3 regions of the Alkalihalophilus pseudofirmus genome follow, and region 2 is predicted to be linked to each of the others. Evidence: riboswitches for the same ligand, from Rfam matches in the RefSeq annotation. Region 2 holds a riboswitch; each other region holds the start of a gene.

Region 1 (5,457 bases), 780 kb from region 2:
TTCCATCGAGCGAATCATTTTGTACTCTTTCTTTTAATCGTTTGGCCAGATCGACCATTAGAGAAGGAGTCATATGAGGCGACGGAATGTTCAAGTAATCATCTACGACAACAGAGGCGATGCTTGAAAGGGATTCAATTGTGGAATATAATGGATTTACTAGATTGGGGGTAACCGCACCATGTTCATCCTCTTGCATAGCGATGGTTCCGCCAGTATGTAACACAAGTATCTTTTTCATCTTTCATGCTCCTTTTTATCGTTCGAGAATGACTCTCTTGATGTTATGTACGTATTTTACCATACTTTTCATACCTCACTCATTAGAATTACCATCTAATTTTGTATAAATACTATTTGTATGATTAATAAATGATTGCACAGTATAAGAAAGGTAGGCTCTACATTGTTTGCCCTATTAACAGCTGCTATTGCACCAGGAATGGCGTTACTATCTTATTTTTATTTGAGAAATGAATATGAATCAACTGTCAATGCCTTAGTGTTTAGAACCTTTATTATTGGACTTATCCTTGTTTTCCCTGTTATGGTGTTGCAGTACGCCTTTACAGCTGAGGGTTTATTACAGGCTGGTCTAAGTCAAGCATTTATTTTGTATGGATTTTTTGAGGAGTTTTTCAAATGGTTCATGCTCTATTTTTTTGCATATCAATATGGACAAATGAAACGTCGTTATGATGGAATTGTCTACGGTGTGTCTTTATCACTAGGGTTTGCATCGATGGAAAATGTGTTCTATATTCTAGCTCACGGACTAGAGACTGCGGTAGGTCGTGCTCTGCTTCCTGTATCAAGCCATGCATTATATGGGGTGATTATGGGCTATTATCTAGGCAGAGCCAAGATGGAGAACACCAAAAGAAAGCAGTTTCTATTACTATCCTTATTGATCCCGGTCCTGCTTCATGGAGTCTATGATTTCATTTTGCTGACATTTGATATGTACTTTTTAATCGGACTGGTACCTTTTATGGTCGGCCTTTGGATCTTAGCGTTAAATAAGGTAAAATGGGCTAATAAGCTTGATCATTAAAATGTAGAAAGGGGAATGAAAGATGGTAGGAGAACGTTATCGAGTAATCATTCGTTGCCCGAAATGCGGGGAAAAATATATTCTACGTGGCAAAGAAAATGATCACGGTGAATATGAGACGGGCTTTAAACAATGTGTGTGCGGAAATAATGATGACCTTCACGTGGATGCGACACCTGAATCTTAAAAAACACTTGCAATTACTCGTGAGATAGTGTAACTTAGGTTCAACGTAGAAAGTTTATTTAGAAATTTCATAAAACATGAATTCTTATCAAGAGAGACGGAGGGAATGGCCCGATGAAGTCTCAGCAACCAGCCATTATTGGTCAGGTGCTAATTCCACCAAGCTGAAGCTTGGAAGATAAGAAGAGGCTAGCATTTAACAGACACCTTCTTCTTATTTATTTAAGGAAGGTGTCTTTTTTAGTTATTAGGAGGAATCGGGAGGAGAAACCATGACAAAAGAGAGATATAAAACAGAGGTTGTTCAGATTGGAAATAGAGGACGCGAGCATACTGGAGCTGTTAATACGCCTATTTACTTATCAACAGCCTACAGACATACTGGTATTGGAGAATCAACAGGATATGATTATGCAAGAACGGGCAATCCGACACGTGAAGTTTTAGAAGATGCGATTGCGTCCCTTGAAGAAGGAGATCAAGGATTTGCATGCAGCTCTGGAATGGCTGCAATTCAAACAGTCTTTTCGTTATTTGAGTCGGGGGATGAAATTTTAGCATCTAAAGATTTATATGGCGGGACATATCGACTGTTTGAAGAAGGATGGAGCAGATGGGGCCTTCATTTCTCTTATGTTGACCCGAGGGACTTAGCTCAAGTAGAAGCGGCTGTCAATGAAAAAACAAAAGCACTGTTTATAGAGACTCCAACGAATCCTTTGATGCAAGAAGCCTGTATTAAGTCACTTGCAGCTATTTGTCAAAAACAACAGCTATTATTGATCGTTGATAACACGTTCTACACTCCTTTATTACAACAGCCGCTTGTAGAAGGTGCTGATATCGTTGTTCATAGTGCATCCAAATATCTAGGAGGGCACAATGATGTAATCGCAGGTCTCGTCGTCTCAAAAGGCAAAGAATTATCTGAGCGAATTGGATATTATCATAATGGAATTGGCGCAACACTCGGTGCTTTTGACTCATGGCTTTTAATTCGTGGGATGAAGACTCTAGCCCTCCGTATGGAAAAGCACGAAGAGAATGCGAAAGCTGTCGTTCAATATTTAGAAGAAAATGAGCATGTTACAGATGTATTATATCCAGGGCGCGGCGGAATGGTATCGTTTCGTATTCAAGACGAGGAATGGGTGAATCCGCTCTTGCAGCAATTAAAACTGATTTCCTTTGCAGAGAGCCTAGGCGGTGTGGAAAGTTTAATGACCTATCCAGCAACCCAAACACATGCAGATATTCCAGAAGACGTGAGGGTTGAAAATGGCGTCTGTAATCGACTTCTTCGTTTTTCAGTAGGGATTGAGAGAGCAGAAGATCTTATAAATGATTTAGAGCAAGCCATTACGTATGCAGCTAAATCGAAATCAAATGTGTAAGGGGGTGTCCGCATGACTTTTATAGAAAAAATGAAAAATGAAGTATTAGTTGGAGACGGTGCAATGGGGACTCTTCTTTATGAACAAGGGATTTCCAAATGCTTTGAGGAGCTGAATCTATCAGACCCAAATAGAATTATAGATGCACATAAACAATATATCGAAGCAGGTGCTGTAATCATTCAAACGAATACGTACGCTGCCAATCGCTTAAAACTGGAGAAATATGGCCTCGGTGAAAAGGTTAGAATCATTAATCAAGAAGCAGTAAAGCTTGCAAGAGAAGCTGGCCCTAATGGCATATTTATTGTCGGAACAGTCGGTGGATTGCAAAATTTCCATCAAGAGGAATGGACGAAAGAAGAAGTTCTAGAGGCATTAGAAGAACAAATTGAGGCCTTGCTTGCATCAAATGTAGACGGTATATTGTTAGAAACTTTTTATGACTTAGATGAACTGTTAGGAGCAATTAATATCGTTCGGAACCAATCGGAGCTCCCTATAATTGCTAATGTTTCACTAGGTGAAATCGGGGTGCTTCATGGCGGGGTTTCTCTTAAAGAAGCAATTGGCAAGCTAGAGAATGCAGGAGCAGATGTTGTAGGGGTAAACTGCAGAATGGGTCCAAGCCACATGCTTCGTTCATTAGAAGATGTGCCGCTGCCAAAGCGTGCGTATTTGTCCGTTTATCCAAATGCCAGCTTGCCTGAATATCAAGACGGAAGATTGTTTTATCATTCAAATCCTGAATATTTCGAGAGTATGGGTGAGCAGTTTGTGAATCAAGGGGTACGCCTTCTTGGCGGCTGCTGTGGTACGACTCCCGAGCACATTAGAGCCTTTAGTCAAGTAGCAGAGCGTAGAACACCTGTGGAGGAGAAATGGGTTACGCCTTCTTTGGAAAAAGTTACAAAGAAAATAGAGTTTCCTCGCTCTCTAGAGCCGCTATCTGATATTGCTAAGAAAAGACGCTCAGTGATCGTTGAGCTCGATCCTCCTAAGAAATTAAGTACTGAAAAATTTATAAAGGGTGCAAAAGTTTTAAAAGAAGCAGGAGTGGATGCGGTGACTCTGGCGGATAATTCACTTGCTTCTCCGAGGATTGACAATATGGCTCTGGCCGCCCAAATAAAAGAAGATGTAAGGCCGCTTGTACATGTAACTTGCCGAGACCGTAATTTAATTGGGCTGCAGTCACATTTGATGGGGCTGCATGCGCTCGGTATTAATGATGTGCTGGCTGTGACCGGAGATCCGACAAAAGTGGGGGATTTCCCGGGGGCTACTTCGGTGTATGATGTCACCTCTTTTCAACTTATTTCATTAATGAAACAATTAAATGAAGGCATATCTTTCTCAGGTAAAGATCTTGGACAGAAAGCTAATTTCTCTATTGCTGCTGCTTGTAACCCTAACGTTAGGCACTTGGATAAAGCAGTTCAGCGAATGGAGAAGAAAATAGAGAGTGGTGCTGACTTCTTTATGACGCAGCCTATGTACAGCGAGGAACAAATTGAAGCGTTCTATCATGAAACAAAACATTTAGATACACCAATTTATGTCGGGATCATGCCGCTGACAAGCTCAAGAAACGCTGAATTTCTTCACAATGAAGTGCCGGGTATTAAGCTTACAGATTCAATCCGCAGATCAATGGCTTCCTGTGAAACAAAAGATAGTGCTCAATTAGAAGGAATAAAGATTGCAAAATCATTAATTGATACAGCTACACAGTATTTTAACGGTATTTATTTAATTACACCGTTTCTGCGATATGAAATTACAGCTGAGTTAACAGCCTATATTGAGCAGAAATCAACGGCTAAATTAATGAATTAAACACTTTGAGCTGTATTTTACGAGATGTATGATAGGAATGTAAATTTTTGGACTTGTATGGATTTAAAAAGGAGAGTTAATCATGCCAAAATCATTATTAGAACAACAACTTAAAGAGAGAATCCTTGTACTAGATGGAGCTATGGGGACGATGCTTCAACAAGCAAACCTTACGGCAGAAGATTTTGGCGGCGAGGAATATGAAGGTTGTAATGAATACTTAAATGAAACAGCACCTCATGTCATTGAAGGTATTCATCGTGCTTACTTTGAAGCAGGTGCGGACATTGTTGAAACAAATACATTTGGAGCAACAGATATTGTTTTAGACGATTATGATTTAGGATTTAAAGCAGAAGAGCTTAACCGTGTCGCTGTAGAGATTGCAAAGAAAGCAGCTAAGGAATTTTCTACTCCTGAAAAACCGAGATTTGTAGCAGGTGCGATGGGTCCGACAACCAAATCATTATCGGTAACAGGAGGCACCACCTTTGACGCTTTAATCAACTCTTATCATGAGCAAGCACGAGGGCTGCTCTCTGGTGGAGCCGATTTATTATTACTTGAAACAAGCCAGGATATGAGGAATGTAAAAGCTGCATATGTCGGTATTGAGCGTGCATTCTCTGAACTTGATGTAAAGGTGCCGATTATGGTGTCAGGAACGATTGAGCCAATGGGTACAACGCTTGCCGGCCAGACAATTGAAGCCTTTTATTTATCGCTTGAACATATGAAGCCGACTGTCGTTGGCTTAAATTGCGCAACGGGTCCTGAATTTATGCGGGACCATATTCGTTCCTTATCGGAGCTGTCTAATACGTTTGTAAGCTGTTACCCGAATGCAGGGCTTCCTGATGAAGAAGGACATTATCATGAATCGCCAAGCTCTCTATCGAAAAAATTAATGGGATTTGCTGAAAAAGGCTGGTTAAATATTGTCGGCGGCTGCTGCGGGACGACACCTGAACATATCCGGGCAAT
Region 2 (5,457 bases):
CAATAAATCAGCGGATGAAATATGCGAGACTTCTGTGGGGACTAGAGCAGGAGTGAGATCCCACAGGGCATTAGCCCGAGGAAGCTCACTAGCTCCCCACGAAAAGCGAAGTGTATTTCAGGAGCGGCGCCCCCCTCAAACATTCGGTTATTTTCAAGCTGCATTTGCGAGCTGTTTACATAGGCCGCATCTCTAATATCCATATATCCACAAGTTAAAATACTCTTATCCCATTCTCTGTTTATCGCTTTAACTTAGGAATCTCAAGATAGGTTCCTGCTCGCCATACCCATTCAAATGGTCCCATTTTAAAGCGCGAGAGCCACCAGCTGCTGAATAGTACTTGGAGCAAGAAAAATCCAACGGCAAGAAGAGCACCCGCAAAATAGCCAATACTATTAAATAAGCCAATTCCATACCCGAAGAATAAGGTAGTAAAGACGATGGACTGCATTAAATAGTTTGTTAGAGACAGCCTGCCGACTTTTGCTAAAGGCTGTAACCATTTTTGTGCTTTAGGGCTTGTAGCTAAAAGAGCAATACTTGTTGCATAGAACATTGCGACAAGCGGTCCGCCGATTGTCATATGAAGCATTTCATAGGAATAGGAATCCCCCATAAAAGCATGTGGAATTTTAGCAGGGAACCCAACGAGCATCGTGATCCACCATATTTTCTTTATGAATGGACGGTTCTCTTCAATAGTCAACAGCCACTTTTTCCGCGCAACAAATGCACCGAGTAAAAACATGCCAAGAACAGCTACTACCGCATTAAATGTAACAAGAAGCTGGCCCCATCCGCCCATTCCAAATGGATCTGTTGTTAACCTGAATTGTACAACTTCTGCATATGTCCCAGACGTGAGCACTTCTTTTTCTTCTGCAGAGTAGGCTGCTAGTGAATCTTCAAAAGTGAAGGTGGATTCATCCTCTGGCATTGCAATACTTGAAGCCATCAATAACAAAATGATAAAAGACCAGATAAGAAGGCCTCGTTCCTTTAAGCGGAGAAATAAAAATAAGATAAATCCTCCGATCGCATATGTTATCAGAATATCTCCATCCCAAATCAAAAGGTAATGGGCTAACCCAGCGAAAAGCAGAATGAACATTCTTCTATAATATACGGTTCCAAATCGGAGTTCGCGTTGTTCAAGCCTCTCTTTCAAAAGGGCCATCCCGTAACCGAATAAAAATGAAAATAAGGTATAAAAGCTTGCTGTGGCAAAGAATAAGGTCGCACTCTCAGCAACTCGGTCAATTGTACCTAATGGGTAATAATCATGCAGCCCTGGAATCAAGAAAAGACCGTATTGAAAATGCAGGCTGTTAGCAAGTAAAATCCCGAGTAATGCGAGCCCGCGCATCATATCAAGGGAGGCAATCCGTTCATTGTCTTGGATTGAGGTAGCTCGTGTGTTCATCTCAAACCTCCTGTGTAAAATTGGAATCATAGTAACTTACTCATTGTAAAATATTTCTATTACTCTCACAAGACACAATTCTTTCTCCAGCTAAATAGATCATGTAAACTATTTAATAAATCAGAAAAAAGGGTGATTCTTATGAAAAATGAAATGACAGAGCTCTTGCAAAGCCACCGTTCGATTCGTGCCTTTACTAGTGAAAAAGTAAGTAAAGGGATGATAGAGGAAATCATCGAGTCCGGCAGGTGGGCGCCTACTTCCCATCACGTTCAAGCTTACAGTATTGTTGTCGTCACAGATCAGCAGAAAAAAGATACATTAAGTGAGCTGTGCGGCAGCCAGAAGTATGTCGCTGATTGCCCAGTATTTTTCGTCATTTGTGCAGATTATAACCGTCTAAAAAAGGCTAGCGACAAACATGGGGCTCCTCTTGAAGTTAGAGGCATCGAACAAGTTCTTGTAGGAGCAGTTGATGCAGCCCTTGTAGCTGAAAATATGCTTATTGCTGCAAGGTCCTATGGTCTTGGCGGAGTGATGATCGGCGGCATTCGAAACCTTCCGGACCAAGTAAGTGAGCTTCTCGATCTTCCTGATTATACATTTCCTGTAATGGGATTATGTATCGGTTATCCTGATCAAAACCCTGCTCAAAAGCCACGGCTGCCAAAGGCTGGTGCTGTTCATTATGAGACCTATCAACACGATCAAATCACATCATCTCTTGATCAATATGATGAAGAAATGAAGCAATATTATTCAGAGCGGACAAACGGAACAAGGAAAACTACGTGGACTGAGATGATGGCAGCTCACCACTCTACACCAAAGCGTGCACATCTCGACCAGTTTCTAAAAAATCAAGGATTTTTACATTCTGACACAAAAGATTGACAAATCGTTAACAATTCTGTAAACTCTCATTCATAAAGAGTAAATACATAATGTGTAGCGCTTTCACAGAGTGTTAGACAAAATGAATAATCATCACTTATCCAGAGTGACCGAGGGAACAGGCCCGACGACGTCCAGCAACCGCCGCAAGGAAAGGTGCTCCTTCCTGCAGAATCATTGTATTCTGAAAGATAAGCGAATTGTCTTATTCAGACAAGAGCCTTTTCAGAATATGGAAAGGCTCTTTTTTTATTTTTTAGTTAATAAATAGGTAGAAAATATAGAGGTGACAAACATGAAAACATTTGAATCATCTAGAGCTATGGAGAGGCTCCCAAGTCAATTTTTTGCAAAACTCGTTAAAAAGGTGAATGAAGTGAAGAGACATAGTGATGATGTGATTAATCTCGGGCAAGGCAATCCGGATCAGCCGACACCTGCACATATCGTTGAGAAATTAAAAGAAGCAGCTGACAATCCAATGCATCATAAATATGCTCCTTTTGCAGGCCATACGTTTCTAAAGGAAGCTGTCGCTGAATATTACCATCGTGAATACGGAGTAGAAATAGATGCACAAACAGAAGTGGCTGTACTGGGCGGGGCTAAAACAGGTCTAATTGAGCTTAGTCAGTGCTTGTTAGATCCTGAAGATCTTGCCCTCGTACCAGATCCTGGATACCCTGATTACTGGTCAGGGGTTGAGCTTGCCGGAGCAAAGATGCACATGATGCCTCTGTTACAAGAATTGGATTTTCATCCCGACTTTACAACACTTAAAGAAGAAACACTTGAACAGGCTAAATTAATGTTCTTGAATTACCCTAATAACCCAACTGGCGCGATTGCTACACCAGCTTTGTTTCAAGATGCAATTGAACTTGGCCAAAAGCATGATCTATGTATTGTTCATGATTTTGCTTATGGGGCGATTGGTTTTGAAGGAAAGAAACCTCTTAGCTTCTTGCAATTAAAAGGAGCAAAAGATGTTGGTGTAGAAGTGATGACGTTATCCAAAACATACAATATGGCAGGTTGGAGAGTCGGGTTTGTTGTTGGAAACAAAAGCGTGGTGAGTGCAATTGAAAAGCTTCAGGATCACTTATTTTGCAGTATTTTTGGAGGGATTCAAGAAGCGGCTGCTCATGCGCTCTTATCAGAGCAACAGTGTGTAGAGGATCTTGTAGCCACATATGAGGCCCGCCGTAACGTACTAGTTGAAGCAGCACATAAAGCAGGGTGGGAAGCAGAAGCGCCGCTTGGTTCGTTCTTTGCATGGTTCCCTGTCCCAAAAGACTATACATCAGAAGAATTTGCCGATATTCTTCTTAAAGAAGCAAGAGTTGTGGTCGCTCCTGGGGTCGGGTTTGGTAAATACGGAGAAGGATATGTTCGCATAGGGCTGCTTGCAGATGAAGACACATTAAGAGAGGCAATGGAGCGTATCGGGGCTCTTCGGCTCTTTGACAAATAAAAGGTAATAAGACAAACAATCTCTCACATAAAACATATAGAGTTACTATATGTGAAATAGGAGGGATTGTTTTGTTTACTCGCTATAATCGCTTAGCTATTGAACTCCCTAAGCCAAAGGCTCCTGATGCCAATGCCGCTGCTGCTGTACAGGAACTTCTTGGCGGGAAATTTGGGGAGATGTCGACGTTAAATAACTACTTATTTCAGTCATTTAACTTCCGGAACAAAAAGAAGCTGAAACCGTTTTTTGATTTAGTCGCTAGTATTACAGCTGAAGAGCTTGGTCATGTTGAACTGGTCTCAAACACGATTAACTTAATGATTGAAGGGACGACATTCCCAGGAGACCCGAATATTGCACCGATGCAGGCAGCTACTGACAAGCGGAATACAGCCCATTTTATTCAAACGGCACAAACGTCTTACCCAATGGACTCAATGGGAGGATCGTGGAGAGGAGACTATGTTTTTAACAGCGGCAACTTAATCCTTGATTTATTACACAATTTCTTCTTAGAGTGCGGAGCGAGAACACATAAGATGCGTGTATATGAAATGACAAGCAACCCAGTAGCTCGTGAGATGATTGGGTATTTACTTGTGCGCGGCGGAGTTCATGTTGTGGCTTATGCAAAAGCAATTGAAATTGCAACAGGTGTTGATGTAACAAAGATGCTTCCGATTCCAAACTTGGATAATGCGGCGTTTGAGACAACAAGGAAATTCGAAGCTGAAGGCGTGCACCGTAAATTATATACATGGAGTGCCACAGATTACAGAGATATAGATAAGATCTGGAAAGGAAATCACCCACTGCAGGGAGGCCAGCTCGAAGTGATCGTAGGGGCCCCAGCCGGAGCACCAATGCCTGACTTAGAAGAAATTCCTGAGGAGTTTGCACCTGGGATCTCTAAGGAAGATTTTGATGAAATTGTCAAACGTCTTCAACGTTCTGCTGGTATATGATAAACGGAGCGCACAGTATGAACATATATTGTGCGCTTCTTTCGTTTTACGAAACAAAGCGCTTTCAATTTTTAGAATTATTTAATAAAATATGAATTGGAGAGGAGTGTTGAAAAATGAAACAGATAAAATTAGCAGTCATCCCAGGAGACGGGGTTGGCGTTGAAATTATGCCGTACGCAACAAAGGTACTAGATGCAGTAGCAGACTTGCACGGAGGTCTGAAATTTGAGCATGAGTGGTATCCATACAGCTGTGAGTATTATCTTGAGCATGGCGAGATGATGCCAAAAGATGGACTAGACCAGCTTAGCCAGCATGATGCTGTCTTTTTAGGAGCAGTAGGAAATCCAAAGCTTGTTGCGGACCATATCTCTTTATGGGGGCTACTAATCAATATCCGCAGGGGCTTTAAACAAACATTAAATATTAGACATGCTAAACAATTAAGAGGCATTCAACCGATGGTCACTAATCCTGGCGGGTTTGATCTTATTGTTGTTCGTGAAAATAGTGAGGGTGAATATAGTGAAGTAGGCGGCCGTATCCATTCTGGTGAAGATGAGCTTGTTGTCCAAAATGCAGTTTTTACGAGAAAAGCAACAGAACGCGCGATGCGTTATGCCTTTGATTTAGCTAAAACTAGAAAAGGTCATGTCACAAGTGCCACAAAGTCAAATGGAATTGTATTCTCT
Region 3 (5,457 bases), 1.3 Mb from region 2:
GAAGCACCGACTGTTAATGTCGTTGTTTCACCTTCAGCACCCTCACCAGCTTCGTTATCTGTTGTTTCTTCCTCTGCACCGCCGCATGCCACTAATGATACAGACAATGCTGCAGCTGCTACTACGCTTAAAAACTTTTTCATCTCTCTTTTCCCCCTACCGTTTATCTGTTTTATTTGTAAAATAATCACCAATCCACTGGATCACAAAAACGACCAATAGAATTGCGATTGTTGCTACCAAAGTAATCTCGCTGTTATTGCGCTGGAATCCTTCTAGGTACGCGAAATGGCCCAGACCGCCTGCACCAATGACCCCTGCCATCGCTGTATAGCTGACAAGTGCAATCGCTGTAACGGTGATTCCAGAAATAAGTGCTGGCAAGGATTCAGGAATTAAAACTTTCCGAATGATTGTCCAGTTGCTCGCTCCCATTGATTGTGACGCTTCAATAACCCCTTTATCGATCTCACGCAGGGCAATCTCCACCATACGCGCATAGAACGGGGCAGCTCCAATGATTAATGCAGGAAGCGCTGCATTTGCCCCAAGCATCGAACCTGTCAGGGCCCTTGTAAATGGAATTAATAAAACAATTAATATGATAAATGGGATTGATCTAAAAATATTAACGATAAAGCTTGCCACCACGTTAACAAGATAATTCTCCCATAGATTCCCTTTGGCTGTCAGATAAAGAACTAATCCTAAAATGAGGCCAAGTACAAATGTAGCAAAGACAGAAATAGACGTCATATAGAGCGTTTCAATCGTCGCATCCCATAAGCGGTCCCATTTCACATCAGCTAAAAATTGATCATTCATACGTGATCACCTCCACTTCCACTTTCTTGCTGCGGATAAAGGCAATCGCGCGCTCGACTTCATCAGTCTCTCCATGTAAAGCAACAAATAACGTCCCGTATGACCCTTCTTGGATCTTCGTGATCTTTCCTTGCACAATATTTACTTCAATATCAAATGAGCGAATCAGCTGCGTAATTAATGGGCTTTCCGCCTCTTCACCGACGAAGGTTAACTGAACAATTTTACCTTCAGGGTGATCTGCGAGTAATTGCTTAATCGCATCTGTCGTTTCTTCAGGCTCTGTAATTTGCTTAACAAATTCCTTCGTCATCTCTTCTTTTGGCTTACGGAATACTTCTAGCACCGGTCCCTGCTCAACTACTTTACCGGCTTCCATCACAGCCACTTGATGACAAATTTTACGAATGACGTGCATTTCATGTGTGATCAGCACGATCGTTAAGCCTAACTTTTGATTAATATCAACGAGCAAGTCCAAAATCGAATCTGTCGTCTTAGGATCTAGTGCGGATGTTGCTTCATCACATAACAGCACCTTAGGATTGTTAGCAAGCGCACGTGCAATACCGACACGCTGTTTTTGTCCGCCGCTCAATTGCGATGGATAGCTGTCTCCGCGTCCTTTAAGCCCTACTAGCTCAATTAACTCATTCACCCGTTGTTCACGTTTGGCTTTTGGCACACCTGCAATTTCAAGAGGAAACGCGATATTATCTCGCACCGTACGCGACCAAAGCAAATTAAAATGCTGGAAAATCATCCCGATTTCTTGACGGGCTTTTCTTAATTCTTTTGTTGAGAGTGCTGAAAGCTTTTTGCCAGCTACAACAACCTCTCCTTCTGTTGGACGCTCAAGCATATTTAACATACGAATTAACGTACTTTTACCTGCGCCGCTATATCCAATCACACCGAATATCTCCCCCTCGCCGATATTTAAATCAACGCCATCGACGGCATGAACGGTGCCATTCTTCGTTTCAAATCGTTTACGAATCGATCGAAGTGAAATCATTAATTACTCCCTACTTTCTCTATAAATCCCAAACCACGTTATAAGCTTTACTGAAGTTATTTAGTAAAGCATGAAAGGATGAGGATCTCCTAACTCTAACGTACGACAAACTCATACACAATAAAAAAGCCCTTCTGTTTATGATGAACAGAAAGGCGTAAATTCATTATCCCTTCTCTCATCTACCAAAGCTCATGCTTTGCAGGAATTAGCACCTTCTAGGTCAACATATGACTTAGTGGTTGCTGGGTTTCATCGGGCCAGTCCCTCCACCTCTCGCGATAAGAGATATAAAGTTGTTGTCGTTCGCTTTTACATGAATGCATCATAGCACGCGGGTTTTTTAGCTGTCAACGATTTTATGCCGAAACATTTGAAGAAGATATTTCCGTTGCTTTTTTCTCCCTAAATACTAGAAAAAAGTAGACCGAACCGATGAGATAAAGGCTTGCTGTGATCGTGAATACATACGCATACCCGTAGTAGGAACCATGAATCATTACAAGGGTAGTTGAAACAGGACCCATTACCGCCCAGCCAAGCTGGAACACCATCTGGCCCACTGAGTTAGCAAGACCTTTCATCGAGTCATCTACCTTCCGCATCATCAATGCCATCTGGATTGGATTCCCTGCATTCATTAATGCCTGCCTAAATAAGAAACCTATAACAGCAACCCACAATATTTCTGTGTAGGCAGTTAATAGAAGAAACGGCAAGGAGGACAGCTGCAAAATGACCACCGCTTTTACTTCACCCACTCTTCGCACGACACTTGGACCGATCATTAGCGCAATCGCCGTCATTGCCTGGCCTAAAGAGAGAATAATACCGACAACCGAATAACTTACATCAAAGCGGTCGGTAAAATAGAGATTCAGGTAAGGGATAACGAGACCAGATCCAAAGCCAATCAATAAGTTAGCTACAGCGAAAAGTCCGATCACTTTCAGACTGGAACGATGTGTCGTAAATAACTTCCCTAGAGAGCTTGCTCCTGTTTTCTCTTTGCGGACTTTTTGTTCCTCACGAATCTTTAAAATTGGAATTAACGCTATAAAAAATAATGCTGCCCCAAACAACAAGGTGATTCGTACACTTGTTAACATGGCGAGGCCAAATACATTATGAAATAAATCAGACATCGTCCCGCCTAATGTGTTTCCGATTACGTTTGCTACCATAATAAGAGCAAAGTTAAAGCTGAACAGGTGCACCCGTTCTTTTTCAGATGAATTTTCCGCAAGGAGTGGAATAGAAGATACTTGGATAAACGCCATAAAAAGTCCTGTCATAAAAGCAGTTGCTAATAGAAGTGTTTCAGCTGTCAGCACCCCTCTTAGTAAAAGACTGACGGCTGCAAAAACGGCTCCAAACAAGATGACTTTTTTTCGGCCGATCTTATCACTCAACAAGCCAGCAGGCAAAAGTGCAATCGCACTAGCCATAGCCTGCATCGCAATGACTCTGCCGTTGACTTGATCAACATAGCCTAACTCACGTATATAATAATTATAAATGACCATAAAAATCCCCATCCCAATATTAGCTAGGACAGAGGCTAAAAGAAACAAACGCACATTTCGATTATATGATTTAAGCTGCCTTGACCAGTCTCCCATAAGACGCGCCATATCGACCATCACCTTTTCATTATTTCGATCCCCTAAATATAATAGTCGATTTCACCCAAAATAAAAAGCCTTTCGTCAAAGTTTTCAGACGAAAAGCTTACATCATCTAACACCAGTTCTTCTAACACCAGCCCTCTTCACAGCTGTCTACATAGGAAGTCACTTGGTTAGGGTCGGTCTGTTCATATCTATATACTTTATCCTCTTCAAATATATATCCAGCACTCATAATATGCTGCAAGCCCGCTTCTGTTTCCGTTACTTGTCCGATGCGAGCATCATCCACATACAGGTTCATATGGCCGTTTTCATACTTTCCTTTTACCTTGCTTGTCACATCCACTTTTACTAAATCCATACCGCTTCCCCTCCAAATGTATGGTGTAGCTATAGTGTATGCCGCACGGTGTGTTCTACTCGAGGAAAAAGAAAGAGAAGGAGGCAGGTTCCTCCTTCTCTAAAATGATTAATCTTCGCTGATCATTTCTGCATACTCAGAATCGTTCATCAGCTTGTCCACTTCATTTGAATCCTTAAGCTCAACAACGATCATCCATGCTTTTTCATACGGTGATTCGTTTACAAATTCAGGGGAATCATCAAGCTCTTCGTTGATTTCAACGACTTTCCCGCTAATTGGTGCATATAGTTCAGAAACAGTCTTAACTGATTCTACACTACCGAAAGGCTCGTTTGCTTCGATGTCGTCTCCAACTTCAGGAAGCTCAACGAAAACGATATCTCCTAGTTCTGATTGAGCGAAGTCTGTAATTCCGATACGTACTTTATCGTCTTCAACTTTCACCCACTCATGCTCTTCTGAATACTTTAATTCCTTTGGTACATTTGCACTCATGTGATAATCCCTCCATCAATTTGGTACATACTCACTCTATTATACCTTTTTTGCCATATAAACTAAATGCTTAGTCGAAAGATTTTGTCTTAATGTGTCATGATCAACGTGATTTTGTATAGGATTATTTCCATGTTTGCTCAAATTGCTCTTCTTTAAAGCCTACCGTGACAAGATTGCCGTCCGTTGTAATCGGGCGCTTAATCAGCATGCCATCAGAAGCAAGCAGCTCAAGTTTCTCCTCATCACTCATATCTGCCAGCTTATCTTTTAAGCCAAGCTCACGATATTTTTGACCGCTTGTGTTAAAAAATTTCTTGAGCTCTAGGCCGCTTTTTTTATAAAAGGATTCAAGCTCTTCTTTAGAAGGAGGTGATTCAACAATATGTACTTCGTTTAATTCAACTCCATTTTCTTCGAGCCACTTCTTCGCTTTACGGCATGTCCCGCATTTCGGATAATGATAAAACGTTACTAACATAAAAAAACTCCTCTCCTGCTTGGATACTTTACGTCATTATTGCTTATTTTTTCTATTTCTACAACTGTTACGCTCATGATCATCTATATCACTTTCCCACATTTGCTGAATGGCTGCTTGAGTTGTATCTTCTGTTAGATCCGTCGCAAACTCCTCTACTCCAGTTAATGGTCCTGTATACTCAATCTTCGGCTGCTTTTTCATCGTAATCCCTTCCCTTGTTGTTAAATTTGATTATAGGATGCTACGAATGAGCCGAAACGATTCTGGAAGTTTAGAGGGGGCTGATAGTACCGCATGGGGGCAAGTACTGAAAGCTCACGGCGGCAATTGCGTCGGTGCGGCGTTGATTTGCGCTGGTCTGAGCGTTTATAGCGCTGCTCAGAGTGATATATGCGTCGGTGCAGCGGTGTATTGCGTCAGTTGCTCTTTATTGCGCCGGTTCAGGTACTGATTGCGTCATTCTGAAGAACAATTGTATCTACCTTCGTCATAATTGCGCCGGTCTGCATCGATCCGCCGGTCTGCATCGTGTCTCCATCTGCCTGGGCCTCCGCTCTTTCCACTCTGGTCCGAGCACTTCCCGCACTAACGACAAAAAAGCCCGCTTCCAGGGCTTTTTTGTACTAGAGAGGAGAATGCT

What was found. A riboswitch is a leader RNA that binds a small molecule or an ion and turns the genes downstream of it on or off. The one in region 2 is predicted to bind S-adenosylmethionine.
Region 1: another riboswitch for S-adenosylmethionine. It lies ahead of PQ478_RS07515 (methionine biosynthesis PLP-dependent protein); the one in region 2 lies ahead of PQ478_RS03475 (pyridoxal phosphate-dependent aminotransferase).
Region 3: another riboswitch for S-adenosylmethionine. It lies ahead of PQ478_RS18455 (methionine ABC transporter ATP-binding protein); the one in region 2 lies ahead of PQ478_RS03475 (pyridoxal phosphate-dependent aminotransferase).

The regions. Positions count from the first base shown of each region.
Region 1 is NZ_CP117835.1:1,447,274-1,452,730, forward strand. It holds gene PQ478_RS07500 (asparaginase) at 1-241, opposite strand, end outside; gene prsW (glutamic-type intramembrane protease PrsW) at 407-1,054, shown strand; gene PQ478_RS07510 (hypothetical protein) at 1,077-1,241, shown strand; SAM riboswitch class I at 1,323-1,425, shown strand; gene PQ478_RS07515 (methionine biosynthesis PLP-dependent protein) at 1,513-2,634, shown strand; gene PQ478_RS07520 (bifunctional homocysteine S-methyltransferase/methylenetetrahydrofolate reductase) at 2,647-4,473, shown strand; gene metH (methionine synthase) at 4,556-5,457, shown strand, end outside.
Region 2 is NZ_CP117835.1:669,950-675,406, forward strand. It holds gene PQ478_RS03465 (DUF418 domain-containing protein) at 242-1,426, opposite strand; gene nfsA (oxygen-insensitive NADPH nitroreductase) at 1,568-2,320, shown strand; SAM riboswitch class I at 2,415-2,518, shown strand; gene PQ478_RS03475 (pyridoxal phosphate-dependent aminotransferase) at 2,616-3,794, shown strand; gene PQ478_RS03480 (manganese catalase family protein) at 3,866-4,762, shown strand; gene PQ478_RS03485 (tartrate dehydrogenase) at 4,879-5,457, shown strand, end outside.
Region 3 is NZ_CP117835.1:3,490,086-3,495,542, forward strand. It holds gene PQ478_RS18445 (MetQ/NlpA family ABC transporter substrate-binding protein) at 1-143, opposite strand, end outside; gene PQ478_RS18450 (methionine ABC transporter permease) at 157-825, opposite strand; gene PQ478_RS18455 (methionine ABC transporter ATP-binding protein) at 818-1,843, opposite strand; SAM riboswitch class I at 2,019-2,131, opposite strand; gene PQ478_RS18460 (MFS transporter) at 2,203-3,477, opposite strand; gene PQ478_RS18465 (YusG family protein) at 3,599-3,835, opposite strand; gene gcvH (glycine cleavage system protein GcvH) at 3,944-4,333, opposite strand; gene PQ478_RS18475 (arsenate reductase family protein) at 4,458-4,814, opposite strand; gene PQ478_RS18480 (hypothetical protein) at 4,851-5,018, opposite strand.